4 regions of the Planomonospora sp. ID91781 genome follow, and region 1 is predicted to be linked to each of the others. Evidence: riboswitches for the same ligand, from Rfam matches in the RefSeq annotation. Region 1 holds a riboswitch; each other region holds the start of a gene.

What was found. Region 1 has a riboswitch for cobalamin ahead of bluB (5,6-dimethylbenzimidazole synthase). Riboswitches for the same ligand answer to the same signal wherever they lie in the genome.
Region 2: it holds a riboswitch for cobalamin, as region 1 does, so the genes downstream of both, HS048_RS22865 (cobaltochelatase subunit CobN) here and bluB (5,6-dimethylbenzimidazole synthase) in region 1, are expected to answer to the same signal.
Region 3: it holds a riboswitch for cobalamin, as region 1 does, so the genes downstream of both, HS048_RS22430 (ABC transporter substrate-binding protein) here and bluB (5,6-dimethylbenzimidazole synthase) in region 1, are expected to answer to the same signal.
Region 4: it holds a riboswitch for cobalamin, as region 1 does, so the genes downstream of both, HS048_RS23815 (VWA domain-containing protein) here and bluB (5,6-dimethylbenzimidazole synthase) in region 1, are expected to answer to the same signal.

What each region holds. Positions count from the first base shown of each region.
Region 1 is NZ_JABTEY010000001.1:2,930,407-2,933,607, forward strand. It holds gene HS048_RS13320 (SAM-dependent methyltransferase) at 1-487, opposite strand, end outside; gene bluB (5,6-dimethylbenzimidazole synthase) at 610-1,290, opposite strand; cobalamin riboswitch at 1,328-1,526, opposite strand; gene HS048_RS13330 (iron ABC transporter permease) at 1,712-3,201, opposite strand, start outside.
Region 2 is NZ_JABTEY010000002.1:798,702-801,902, reverse strand. It holds gene HS048_RS22870 (precorrin-3B synthase) at 1-893, opposite strand, end outside; cobalamin riboswitch at 967-1,091, shown strand; gene HS048_RS22865 (cobaltochelatase subunit CobN) at 1,190-3,201, shown strand, end outside.
Region 3 is NZ_JABTEY010000002.1:703,184-706,384, reverse strand. It holds gene HS048_RS22445 (ABC transporter ATP-binding protein) at 1-97, opposite strand, end outside; gene HS048_RS22440 (hypothetical protein) at 102-665, opposite strand; gene HS048_RS22435 (hypothetical protein) at 981-1,205, opposite strand; cobalamin riboswitch at 1,400-1,595, shown strand; gene HS048_RS22430 (ABC transporter substrate-binding protein) at 1,726-2,721, shown strand; gene HS048_RS22425 (iron ABC transporter permease) at 2,742-3,201, shown strand, end outside.
Region 4 is NZ_JABTEY010000002.1:1,005,601-1,008,801, forward strand. It holds gene HS048_RS23815 (VWA domain-containing protein) at 1-1,854, opposite strand, end outside; cobalamin riboswitch at 2,324-2,473, opposite strand; gene dop (depupylase/deamidase Dop) at 2,618-3,201, opposite strand, start outside.

The DNA of each region.
Region 1 (3,201 bases):
TGCCCAGCAGCATCAGCGCGACGGGTTCGGTGAAGTCGAGCGTCTGCGCGGCGACCCGCAGGATGTGCTGCGGGTCGCGCAGGTCGGCCTCGATGTACTGGGTGCGGCCCTCGGGCGTGCCGGCGAGCAGGGCGCGGGCGTGCGCCAGGACGATCGGGTCGTTGTCGACGTAGACGACCCGGCACTCCGGGGCGATCCGCTGCGCGACCTCGTGGGTGTTGTCGGCGGTGGGCAGGCCCGTGCCGATGTCGAGGAACTGGCGGATGCCCGCCTCGCCCGCCAGGTGCCGTACGGCCCGGCCCAGGAACGCCCGGTCGGCCCGGGCCGCTTCGACGATGCCCGGGATGAGCTGCTTGACCATCTCCCCGGCCTCGCGGTCGGCCGGGTGGTGGTCCTTGCCGCCCAGCCAGTAGTTCCAGATGCGGGCCGAGTGCGGCCGGTCGAGGCCGAGGTCGCGCGGAGCGCCGGATTCGCGGGGGGTGTTCATGGGCCAGGTCCATTCATGCGGGGGTTCGCGCCGAACATGACCGCCTTAGTCGATCATGTCCGCTCGGGCCGCGGCAAGGCCCCATCCGGGTCCCGCGCCCCGGGTCGATCCGTGTCCTCGCGTCACCACCGTTCGTGCCGGACCGCGGCGCTCAGCGGGGCGCGGCGGCGCCAGCCGTGCCGTTCCAGGTCGGGGGCCGGTTCGACGTGGGTGACCGGTCCCAGGCAGAGCCAGGCCACCGGGCGGATCCCGGACGGGATGCCGAGCAGGCGCCGCACGAACGGCTCGCGGTAGAACGAGACCCAGCCGACGCCCAGGCCCTCGGCGGTGGCCGCCAGCCACAGGTTCTGGATGGCCAGGCAGACCGAGTAGAGGCCGGTGTCGGCGATGGCGTGCCGGCCCAGGACCGCGGGACCGGCGCGTTCGGCGTCGTAGGTGACGACCACCGAGAGGCTCGACTCCAGCACGCCGTCGACCTTGATCCTGGCGAACCGCTCGGCCTCGTCCCCGCTGAGGGACGCCGCGAAGACGGCCCGCTCCCGCTGGACGTGGTCGTGGAAGGCCTGGCGGGTGGCGGGGTCCCGTACCAGGACGAAGTCCCAGGGCTGGGAGAGCCCCACGCTGGGCGCCGCGTGCGCGGCGGCCAGCACGCGGTCGAGGACGTCGCCGGGCACGGGTCCGCCGTTGAACTGGGACCGTACGTCGCGGCGGCGGTGGATGACGTCGTAGATGCCGGTGTTCGCAGGGACGTCGTTCGCAGGGACGTCGTTCGCATAGACGTCGTTCGCAGGGACGTCGTTCACAGGGCAGGCTCCCGCTGCTCTCGTGCCGCCCCTCAGGGGGCGGCGGGTGGAGCGAGGCCGGTCTTCGGACTCTCGGATCAACGCCTGCGCCGTCCGCCTTCCCGGCCTCGAGGCCAGTGGCCGCACGTCTCGTGCGTGGACGGCAGCTCCCCGATCACCGCGGCGGGCCCGTGCCGGAGTCGCACCGGCTTCCCGATTCTCCTCCCGGGGGAGGCACCTCGCGTCAGTTCGTGCCGGACGCGACTGTAGCGCAGTGCGGGAGCGCGATCATGCAGGAGGTGACGACCGCGCCGCCGAACCGGGTGCGGTCGCACCGTCCGCCTCCACGAGACCAGGGGCACACTCGCTCCTCGGTCCCGCGGAGGCGATCTCGGATGGGACGACCTCGTGGAAATCGCGATCAGGGCCCGGAACCGGCCGGTCAGCCGTCCGCCTGCGCCCGGGAGCGCCACAGCAGCCAGACGAAGTACGGCGTGCCGAGCAGCGCGGTGACGAGCCCGGCGGGCACCTGGGCCGGGGCGATGACGGTGCGCCCGAGCGTGTCGGCCAGGCTCACCAGCAGAGCGCCGAGGAGCACGGCCACCGGGAGGACGCGGGCGTGGCCCGCACCGACCAGGGCGCGGGCGGCGTGCGGGGCGATCAGGCCGACGAAGCCGACCACGCCCACGGCGGAGACCGCGGTGGCGGTCAGCAGCACCGAGCCGCCCAGAGCGGCCAGCCGTACCGGTTCCAGGGGGACGCCGAGGACGCGGGGGCTGTCCTCGTCCAGGGAGAGCAGGTCCAGGTCGCGGCGGAGCCAGACGATCAGCGGGAGCACCAGGGCCAGGGCCAGCGCGACCGGGATGAGCTGGGCGGGGACGCGGCCGTAGGTGGAACCGGACAGCCAGGTCAGCGCCATGGCGGTGTTCCAGGGGTCCGCCTTGACGATGATCAGCACGGTGACGGCGGTGCAGGCCGCCTGCACGCCGACGCCGATCAGCACCAGCCGGTCGGAGCTCAGCCCGCCGCGCCACGACAGCAGGTACACCGCGGCGGAGGCGGCCAGGGCCCCGGCGATGGCCGCCGCGAACATCGGCCAGATCCCGGCGAGCGGTGCGAGGGCCAGCAGCGAGACGGCGCCCACGCCCGCACCGGCGGTGACGCCGAGCATGCCCGGCTCGGCCAGCGGGTTGCGGCACACCGCCTGGACGGCCGTGCCCGCGGCGGCCAGCGCGGCGCCGGCGAGCACCGCGGCGAGCACCCGCGGATAGCGCTGATCGAGCACGAAGGTGAGGCCGCGGCCGGTCCGGCCGTTCAGCCAGTTGACCAGGTCGCCGCCCAGGATCCAGGTGTCGCCGCCGAGCATGCCGAGGAAGACCGCTCCGGCGAGCAGGACCGCGCAGGCCGTCACCACGGTCAGGAAGGCGGCGCGCGAGCGGGCCGCGACCCGCACGATCGGCGGCTGGCGGGTCGGCCCGGCGTCCCGGTAGCGGCGGGCCAGCCACACCATCACCGCGGCGCCGAACAGCGAGGTGACCACGCCGGGCGGCACGTCCACGCCCGCCTGCCCGCCGAAGACGGCGCGCAGCCCGATGTCGGAGCCGAGGACGACGAGCACGCCGACGAGGCCCGCCAGCGGAACCGCCGTCCGGTGGCGGTGCACGCCCGGGAGCAGCCTGACGATCACCGGCGCGCACAGGCCCACGAACCCGATGGGGCCCGCGACGGTGACCGCGGCGGCGGCCAGCAGGACGGCCAGGAGCGTGAGCACCAGGCGCAGCCGTCCGACGTTGACGCCGAGCACCGTGGCGGTGTCGTCGCCCAGGGAGAGGATGTCGAGCCTCGGCCCGGCCAGCACGGCGGCGGCCCCGGCCAGCAGGATCAGCGGGCCCAGCTGCGTGACGGCCTCGAGGTCGCTCTGCACGAGCGAGC
Region 2 (3,201 bases), on a different contig from region 1:
GCGCGGAGGCGTGCCACGACCCGGCCGGGACCGCCGGGCAGTTCCCCGATCCGCCAGGCGGCGGTCCCCGAACCCGCGAGCTCCGCCAGGAACGCCCCGGCCACCGCGAGCAGCGCGGGAACCGCCTCGGACACCGGGACGCGCAGGCCGCTGTCGGCGCCCGCGACGAGGACCGCGACCAGGTCGGGAGCGAGCGGCAGGATCCCCGCGTCGGCGCCGAGCCCGGCGACGTCGCCGCGGCCGTCGTCGACGGCGAACAGGAACCGGCCGGGCAGGGCGGCCAGCTCCGGGCGGGCGCACAGCGACCGGTCCAGTTCGGCGACCAGCGGGCCCGCGTCGAGCAGCCCGCGGCCGTCGCAGCCGGTCAGCGGGGAGGCCAGGATGTTGCGGACCCGCTCGTGGGTCGGCGAGGGCAGCAGGCCCGCCTCGCCCATCCGCGCCGCGAAGCCGGACTCCTCGCCCAGCCCGCGGACCTGGACGTTCGCCCGGGAGGTCAGCTCGATGACGCCGGTGCCGCACTCGGCGGCGGCCCGGGCCAGCTCGCGCAGCCGGGTCGAGGGCAGGCGGCCGCCGGGAACCCGGATCCGGGCCAGCCCGCCGTCGGCGGCGGCGTGCGTCTGCAGCGCTCCGGGACACGCGTCGGACCGGGACCGGCCCGGAAGGCCGGACACGCCGGAGGAGCCGGGACCGTCGGAGGCGCGGGAGGAGCCGGGTGCGCCGGACGCGTCAGGGGGTCCGGGACGGCCGGGCGCGCCGGAGGAGCCGGACAGGCCGGGAGTTCCGGAGGGCCCCGGTCCGCCGGGTGCGCCGGAAGGGGCGGGAAGCCCGAGTCCGCCGGGCACATCGGGGGAGCCGGACATGCCGGGATTTCCGGAGAGGTCGGGAACGGTCACGCCGAGGATGCTAACGCCGGGTTCCTCCGGACGACCGAACTGCCGTACGCTCATGGTCGAGCGAAGGCAATGGGAGGAAGCCGGTGCGAATCCGGCGCGGTCCCGCCACTGTGACCGGGGAGCGACCCCCAACCAGGCCACTGTCCGCGTGCGGACGGGAAGGCCGGGGGGAGCGTCGATCCGGGAGCCAGGAGACTCCGGCCCTCGCGTCCGCCGACGACCCGGGGCGAGGACCCCGAGGGAGGAAGAGTCTCCGTGCGCCCTTCGCCGTGCCCCCGTCCCGAGGGACGTGCCGCGTGATCCTGCTGCTCTCCACCTCCGACACCGACCTGCTCAGCGCCCGGGCGAGCGGCGCCGCCTACCGGCTGGGCAACCCCGCCCGGCTCGCCGCCGCGGACCTGCCGCCGCTGCTGGAGGGCGCCGACCTGGTCGTGGTCCGGCTGCTCGGCGGGCGCCGCGCCTGGGAGGAGGGCCTGGACGCCCTGCTCGCCGGGCCCCGGCCCGTCGTCGTGCTCGGCGGCGAGCAGGCGCCCGACGCCGAGCTGATGGAGTTGTCCCGCCAGTGGGGGGTCCCCGGCGGCGTCTGCGCCGAGGCGCACGCCTACCTCGCCCACGGCGGCCCGGCCAACCTCGCCGAGCTGCACCGGTTCCTGTCCGACACCGTGCTGCTCACCGGCCACGGCTTCGCACCCCCCCGGCCCACCCCGGCCTGGGGGGTGCTGGAGCGCGAGGCCCGCCGGGACACCGCCGGGGACGCCGCCGGGGACGCCGTCGGGAACGCCCCGGTCGTGGGGGTGCTGTACTACCGGGCCCACCACGTCGCCGGGAACACCGCGTTCGTCGAGACGCTCTGCGCGGCGGTCGAGGACGCGGGCGCGCGGGCGCTGCCCGTCTACTGCGCCTCCCTGCGCGCCGCCGAGCCCGCCCTGATCGAGACCCTGCGCCAGGTCGACGCCCTGGTGGTGACGGTGCTCGCGGCCGGAGGCACCCGCCCGGCGACCGCGTCGGCCGGCGGCGACGACGAGGCGTGGGACGTCGGGGCGCTGGCCGAGCTGGACGTGCCGATCCTGCAGGGACTCTGCCTGACGAGCAGCCGGGAGACCTGGGAGGGCAGCGACGACGGCCTGTCGCCGCTGGACGCCGCCACCCAGGTGGCCATCCCCGAGTTCGACGGCCGGATCATCACCGTGCCGTTCTCGTTCAAGGAGACCGACGCCGACGGGCTCACCGTCTACGCCGCCGACCCCGAGCGGGCCGCGCGGGTGGCCGGCATCGCCGTACGGCACGCCGCGCTGCGGCACGTCCCGCCCGCGGAGCGGCGGATCGTGCTGATGCTCTCGGCCTACCCGACCAAGCACTCCCGGATCGGCAACGCCGTCGGCCTGGACACCCCCGCGAGCCTGGTGCGGCTGCTGGCCGCGCTGCGCGGGCACGGCTACGACATCGGCGCCGAGGACGAGCTGCCCGGCGTGGCCGCCCAGGACGGCGACGCGCTGATCCACGCGCTGATCGCGGCGGGCGGGCAGGACCCCGACTGGCTCACCGAGGAGCGGCTGGCCGGCAACCCGGTGCGCATCGCCGCGCGCACCTACGCCGAGTGGTACGGCACGCTCCCGGCGGACCTGCGCGAGCGGGTCGAGGCGCACTGGGGGCCGCCGCCCGGCGAGCTGTTCGTCGACCGGTCCCGCGACCCGGAGGGCGAGATCGTGCTGGCCGCGCTGCGCGCCGGGAACGTCGTGGTGATGGTCCAGCCGCCGCGCGGCTTCGGCGAGAACCCGATCGCCATCTACCACGACCCGGACCTGCCGCCGAGCCACCACTACCTGGCGGCCTACCGGTGGCTGGCCGACGGGTTCGGTGCGCACGCGGTCGTGCACGTCGGCAAGCACGGCAACCTGGAGTGGCTGCCCGGCAAGTCCGCGGGCCTGTCGGCCTCCTGCGGCCCGGACGCCGCCCTGGGCGACCTGCCGCTGGTCTACCCGTTCCTGGTCAACGACCCCGGAGAGGGCACCCAGGCCAAGCGCCGCGCCCACGCCACCCTGGTCGACCACCTGGTGCCGCCGATGGCCCGCGCCGACACCTACGGGGACATGGCGCGGCTGGAGCAGCTCCTCGACGAGCACGCCTCGATCGCGGCCATGGACCCGGCCAAGCTCCCGGCGATCCGCGCCCAGATCTGGACGCTGATCCAGGCGGCCCGGCTCGACCACGACCTGGGGGTCGGGGACCGCCCGCACGACGCGGAGTTCGACGACTTCCTGCTCCACCTGGACGGGTGGCTCTGCGAGGTCAAGGACGTGCAGATCCG
Region 3 (3,201 bases), on a different contig from region 1:
GCACCAGGGCGGTCAGCAGCGTGAGGGCCGCGAACACAGCCGTGTAAAGGCGGCTCGCCTCCCGGCTCAGCCGCAGGGCCTCGATGATCCCGCGCACCGCCTCAGACCCCCGCCCCGGCGGTCATCACGTCTCGCACAGTGGTCCCGGAGACGCGCACCAGACCGCCGGAGTCGACGAGCGCCATCGCCGGGTAGCCGGTGACGCCGAACGCCCTGCCGACAGGCCCACCGGGCATCTCCTCGATCACCACCGTGGCCACCGGCTCCAGCGCCGCGCGCTTGGCCTCGAGGTCGCGCTCGGCTCCGACCAGCAGGACCAGCACCCCTGCCCCGCTACCGGGGTAGACCTTGGCGAGCTCCAGGAACTCGGGCAGCCGCTCCTCGCACGCCCGGCAGCCCTGAGCGAAGGCGCCGAACAGCACCGTGCCGTCGGCGAGGAACTCCTGGCCGACCGGTCCGCCCCAGGTGGTGCGGGCACGGAAGGCGCCCACCTGCTCCCCGGCCGCGCGCATCACCTGGAAGACGTTCTCGGCACCCGGCCCCGCGGGTACGGCTGACAGCCCCCCGTACCCGCGCAACCGGCGGATCACCGCCACGGTCAGCAGCAGGTTCAGCACGCTCAACGCGCCGGCGGCTCCGGCGCACACCATCATGAGACTGGGCATGGGAGGACACTCCTGTGGTGAGTGGATTCGATCGATGACGGGAAGCCGTGTCCGATGGGCGGCGCCGGTGCCCGGCGCCGTCCGTCTCCGGTGACTCCGGCGAGGGGCCGCACCCGTTTTACGGGTGCGGCCCCTCGCCGCGCCTCCCGATGCGCCCCGCCGTGCCGGTCACCGGCACGGCGGAGCGCGCGTACGCCGCCGGGACGCCGCTCAGGCTGGTCGGCCCCCGGCTGCCCGGTCATCGGAGGGACCCGGCCGGGGCCTCTGGAGCGCGCCCTCCTCGAGCCCGGTCACCCTCCGGTGCGGCATGGCGTGCTAGCAGCTCGACTTCGTGGTCGACCAGAACTTCTCGGTGGCGAAGTCGACGCAGATCTCGGTGATGATCGACCGCTTGGGGCCGCTCGGCGGGATGCTGAAGTTGCACCACTCCTCCGTCGGCCGGGAAATGGAGATGCACTGCTTGGCCATGGCCCGCGCCTCCCCTGCAGGAAGCACGGTGCCCAGCAGCCGGCCGGTGAGCGACTCGATGATGTGAGCCATCCGTTTACCCTCTCTCGGGACCGCCCCTCCCGTCCGGGAGGAGCAGGATTTTCTGACACCGGCAACCGTAGGGAGGCTCTGCATGGAGGCTGCATGGTAACGACATGGTAACGACAGTGTCGATCTCACATCCCGGGCAGGAGCGTGATCCCGCAGTCCGGCGGGCATGTGGGGGCAAGGACAGTCCGGATCGTGCGCATCGGTCCGTTTCGTGTGATGATGGCGCGAAGGCGAGCGCGGACTGAGGAAGCCGGTGTGAATCCGGCGCGGTCCCGCCACTGTGATCGGCGAGCGGATCCCCACCACGCCACCGCCCCTGCCCGGGGTGGGAAGGCGGGGACGAGCAGCGACCCGAGAGCCAGGAGACTCACGCGGTCGCCTCCTCGACGAACTGGGGCGGATCTCCCCGGAGAGGAGCGGGCTCTGGTGTCCGTCGGGCCGGTGGCCACGCCGAGAGGCTTCTCGGCGTTCCCTCTCCCAGATCCGCCCCGTCGTGCAGATCCCGTGAGAGGAACACTTCATGACGGGCAGACGTCCCGCGTCCCTCCTGCTCGCACTCCTGGTGTCCGGAGTGCTGGCCGCCTGCGGCGGCACCCCGGCCGGTGACACCCGGGCCGCCGTTCCGGCGGCCTCCGCGCCCGCGGGTTTCCCGGTCACCCTGGACAACTGCGGCGTGCGGACCACCTACGAGCGGCCGCCGCGGCGGGCGGTCTCGATGAACCAGCACGCCACCGAGGTGATGCTGGCCCTCGGGCTGGAGAAGTCGATGATCGGCACCGCCTATCTCGACGACAAGGTGCTGCCGGAGTACCAGGCGGCCTACGGCGCGATCAAGGTGGTCGCGAAGGAGTATCCCGCTTATGAGGCCCTGCTGGCCGAAGAGCCGGACTTCGTCTACGGCGGTTTCGCCAGCACCTTCGACGAGAAGGAGGGACGCGGCCGGGACGCCCTGCGAAAGGCCGGGATCAAGACGTACCTGAACGTCGAGGAGTGCGCCGAGGGCCCGGTGACCATGGAGCTGATGGACACCGAGATCCGCAACGTCGCGAAGATCTTCGGCGTGCCCGGCCGGGCCGATCAGCTGCTCACCGAGCTGCACACCACCCTGTCCGGAGTACGGGAGAAGCTGGCGGGGGTGGCGCCGGTGAAGCTGTTCGTCTACGACAGCGGGGACAAGACCGCCTTCACCGCCGGCGGCAAGGGCATCGGCAACGAGATCATCACGCTGGCCGGCGCGGAGAACGTCTTCGCCGACCTCGACAAGGTGTGGGGCGACGTCTCCTTCGAGCAGGTCGCCGAGCGCGCTCCCGACTGGATCGTCATCTACGACTACGGCGACCGGTCGGCGGCCGACAAGGAGGAGTTCCTCCTCTCCAACCCGGCGCTCAGGGACGTGCCGGCGATCAAGCACAAGCGGTTCGCGGTGCTGCCGCTGTCGTCGGTGGTGCTCGGGGTCCGGGTGCCGGGGGCGGTCGAGGCGCTGGCCGGGCAGCTGCACGCCGACCGGTTCCGGTGAGCGGGCCGGCTGCAGGCGCCGTGCTCCCCGCTCGGCGCCCGGGACTGCCGTACCCGGTCGTGATCGGCCTGCTGCTCGCGCTGCTGGGCGCGGCGGCCACGGCCGCCATCGCGGCCGGGTCGGTCACGCTCCCGGCGGGGCAGGTCTGGGGCGTCCTGCTGCACCGGGTGCATCCGGCGCTGGCCGAGCCGACCTGGACGGCCGTGCGGGAGACCATCGTGATGGACGTGCGGCTGCCGCGCGTCCTGCTGGCGGCGGTGATCGGCGCAGGCCTGTCGGTGTGCGGCATGGCGCTGCAGGCCCTGGTCCGCAATCCACTGGCCGACCCCATGCTGCTGGGCGTGTCCTCCGGAGCCGGCGTCGGCGCGGTCAGCGTGGTGGTGTTCGGCCTGACCGCGTTCGGCGCGTTCTCCCTGCCCGTCGCCGCGTTCCTCGGAGCCCTGGCAGCCCTGGTGGCGGTGTACCTCCTGGCGCGATCCG
Region 4 (3,201 bases), on a different contig from region 1:
GGCGCCCCGGAAGGTGATCAGGCCGACCTTGTCGCGGCGCTGGTAGGCGTCGAGCAGCAGTCCGAGCACGACCGCCTTGACCGCCTGCATCCGGCGGCGGGCGGCCATGGAGCCGCTGGCGTCGACGGCGAACAGCACCAGGTTGCCCTCGCGGCCCTCCCGTACGGCCTCGCGCAGGTCGCCGCGGCGCACCAGCAGGCCCGGACCGGTCCGGCCGCGCTCCCGCTGGTACGGCGCGGCGGCCAGGACGGTCGCCGGCAGGTGGAGGGAGGCGGGGCGCCCCTCGGGGGCGCGGGCACCGGTGGTCCGCCCGAGGGGCGTCCTGGCCCGCGACCGCCGTCCCGGTGCTCCGGCTCCGACGCCGGGCACGGTGAACAGCCGGGCCCTGCGGGCCGGGCCGGCCTCGGCCACCTGCTCCGGTGCCGCGTCGCCGCTCCCCGCTCCGGAGGAGGACCCGGCCGCCGGGCCGGGGTCCGCCGTACCGGACCGCGGCGTGCCGGGTCCGCCGGGCGGCGGGGTGCCGCAGTCGGGCCCGCCGGGCGGGTCCGCGGACGCGCCGCCGGACGGTGCTCCGTCCGCGCCGGGACCGGAGGCCCGGCTCCCGTCCGCCCCGCCGGAGGGTCCGGAGCCGTCGGGACCGCCGGAGTCCCGGCCGCCCCCTCCTGCGCCGCCGTCCGGTTCGTCGGCAGGTCCGCCGCCCGGCCCCCCGCCCGGTCCGCCATCAGGCCCGTCGCCGGGTCCGCCGTCCGGTTCGTCGTCGGAGATCGCGTCGAGGAGGTCGTCGAGCCTGGACTCGTCCAGGCCGGGTGCGTCGAAGGGGTCGCGGCGGCGACGGTGCGGGAGAGCGAGCCGGGCCGCCTCGCGGACGTCGGCCGCGGTGACCTCGGTACGGCCCTGCCAGGCGGCGTGCGCGATGGCGGCGCTCGCCGTGACGAGGTCGGCGCGCAGGCCGTCCACCTCGAAGCCCGCGCAGACGGCGGCGATCCGCCGCAGCGCGGAGTCCGGCAGCGCCACCCGGGCGACCCGGGCCCGCGCCTCGGCGATCCGCGCGGCCAGGGCCGCCTCCTGCCCGGTCCAGGCCGCGGCGAAGGCCTCCGGGTCCGCGTCGTAGGCCAGGCGGCGGCGCACCACCTCGGCCCGCTCGTCCACCTCCCGCGACGCCCTGACCTCGACGGTGAGGCCGAACCGGTCGAGGAGCTGCGGGCGCAGCTCGCCCTCCTCGGGGTTCATGGTCCCCACCAGCAGGAAGCGGGCGGCGTGCCGTACCGACACGCCCTCGCGCTCGACGTAGCAGGTGCCGAGCGCGGCCGCGTCGAGGAGCAGGTCGACCAGGTGGTCGTGGAGCAGGTTGACCTCGTCGACGTAGAGCACGCCGCGGTGGGCGGCGGCCAGCAGGCCCGGTTCGAAGGCCTTCACTCCCTCGGTGAGGGCGCGTTCGAGGTCGAGGGAGCCGGCGAGGCGGTCCTCGGCGGCGCCGACGGGCAGCTCCACCAGCCGGGCGGGGCGGACCGCCGCATCGCCCGGCTCCGGCCCTGACGACCGGTGAGGACCGGGGCGGACGGCCGCCGCATCGGGCTCCGGCCCGGACGGCCCACGGGAATCGTGGGGCCCGTCGGGGCAGCGGGGGTCGGGGGCGGCTGGGTCGCAGGAGAAGCGGCAGCCGCGCACGACCTCGACGGGCGGCAGCAGCGCGGCCAGCGCCCGCACGATCGTGGACTTGGCGGTGCCCTTCTCCCCCCGGACCAGCACGCCGCCGACGCGCGGGGAGACGGCGTTGAGGACCAGGGCGAGTTTGAGGTCCTCCAGGCCCACGATCGCGGTGAAGGGGTAGTGCGAGTCGCGCACCGTCGGCATCTCCTCGGGGTGAGTCACGCGGGTGGGTCGGGCGGAGCGGGTGACGGCGACGGTTCTGCCCGGCGTCGCCGCGGAGAGCCGACCGGCCACCCGGCGGGGGAAGCCGAGCACGGATTCGCCCCCGTGGGGCGCCTCCGCCGGGTCGGTGAGCCGGGCGGCGAGCTCCGCGGTCCGGCAGTCCCGGCCTCGGCGGGCGTCATGCCGCGTCGGCGGCCGTGGTCCCGGTCGGCGAGGAGCGGGCCGGGCCCGGTCCGCAGGCCGAGCGCCTCGGCCGTCCGCAGGCGCCGCCGTCCGGGCGCCCGCACGGCGGCCGGGCCGTTCCAGCCTGGGCAGCAGCCGCAGGCCGGCGCGGCGCGGTCCCCGCTCGTCGAGTGGTTCGTCCTCCGGGGACGCGGCCCGTGCCGTCGCCGGTGTCGAGGCGTGGCGGAATCCGGCTCACGGGCACCTCCTTCAGGGATTGCGCGTCCCTTTTCGTAGGTCGGTGGCGGCCGGGTGACCTGGCTTCCGTCCCCACAGGGCCGGTTACAGTGGCGCGACCGCACCGGAATCTCACCGGATTTCCCCCGCGCCGCCACAAAACACCCGGAACGTATCCCGGGGCCGCCGCTCCCGTCAATCTCGTAAGATCACGCCCCTCGCCGGGCGGGGCGGATCTGCGCGGCGCCCGCGTCCGCGTCCGGGCGCACATCCGGGTACGCGGAACCGCCCCGTGACCTCGAGGCCCCGGGGCGGTCGCGTGCGGTCGTCCTCCGGCTCCGGTTCCTCACTTCTCGCCGGTGAGGGCGGTGACCAGCTCGGCGGCGGTGCGGCAGCGGTCGAACAGCTCGCCCACGTGGGCCTTGGTGCCGCGCAGCGGCTCCAGGGTCGGGACGCGCTGCAGGGACTCGCGGCCGGGGATGTCGAAGATGACCGAGTCCCAGGAGGCGGCGGCGACCGCCTCGCTGTACTGGCTCAGGCAGCGGCCGCGGAAGTAGGCGCGGGTGTCGCTGGGCGGCACCTCGACGGCGCGCTGCACCTCCTCCTCGGTCACCAGCCGCTGCATCCGGCCCCGGGCGACCAGGCGGTTGTACAGGCCCCGGTCGGGGCGGATGTCGGAGTACTGCAGGTCGACGAGCTGCAGGCGCGGGTGCGACCAGGGCAGCCCGTCGCGGGTCCGGTAGCCCTCCAGGAGCTCCAGCTTGGCGACCCAGTCGAGCTCCCCGGACAGCTGCATCGGGTCCTCGGCCAGGCGGGTCAGCACGGACTCCCAGCGGTCCAGGACGTCCTTGGTGGGCTCGTCCATGCCGTTGCCGCTGCGGGTCTCGGCGTACTTTCTGGCCAGCTCGAGGTATTCCATCTGGAGCTGGA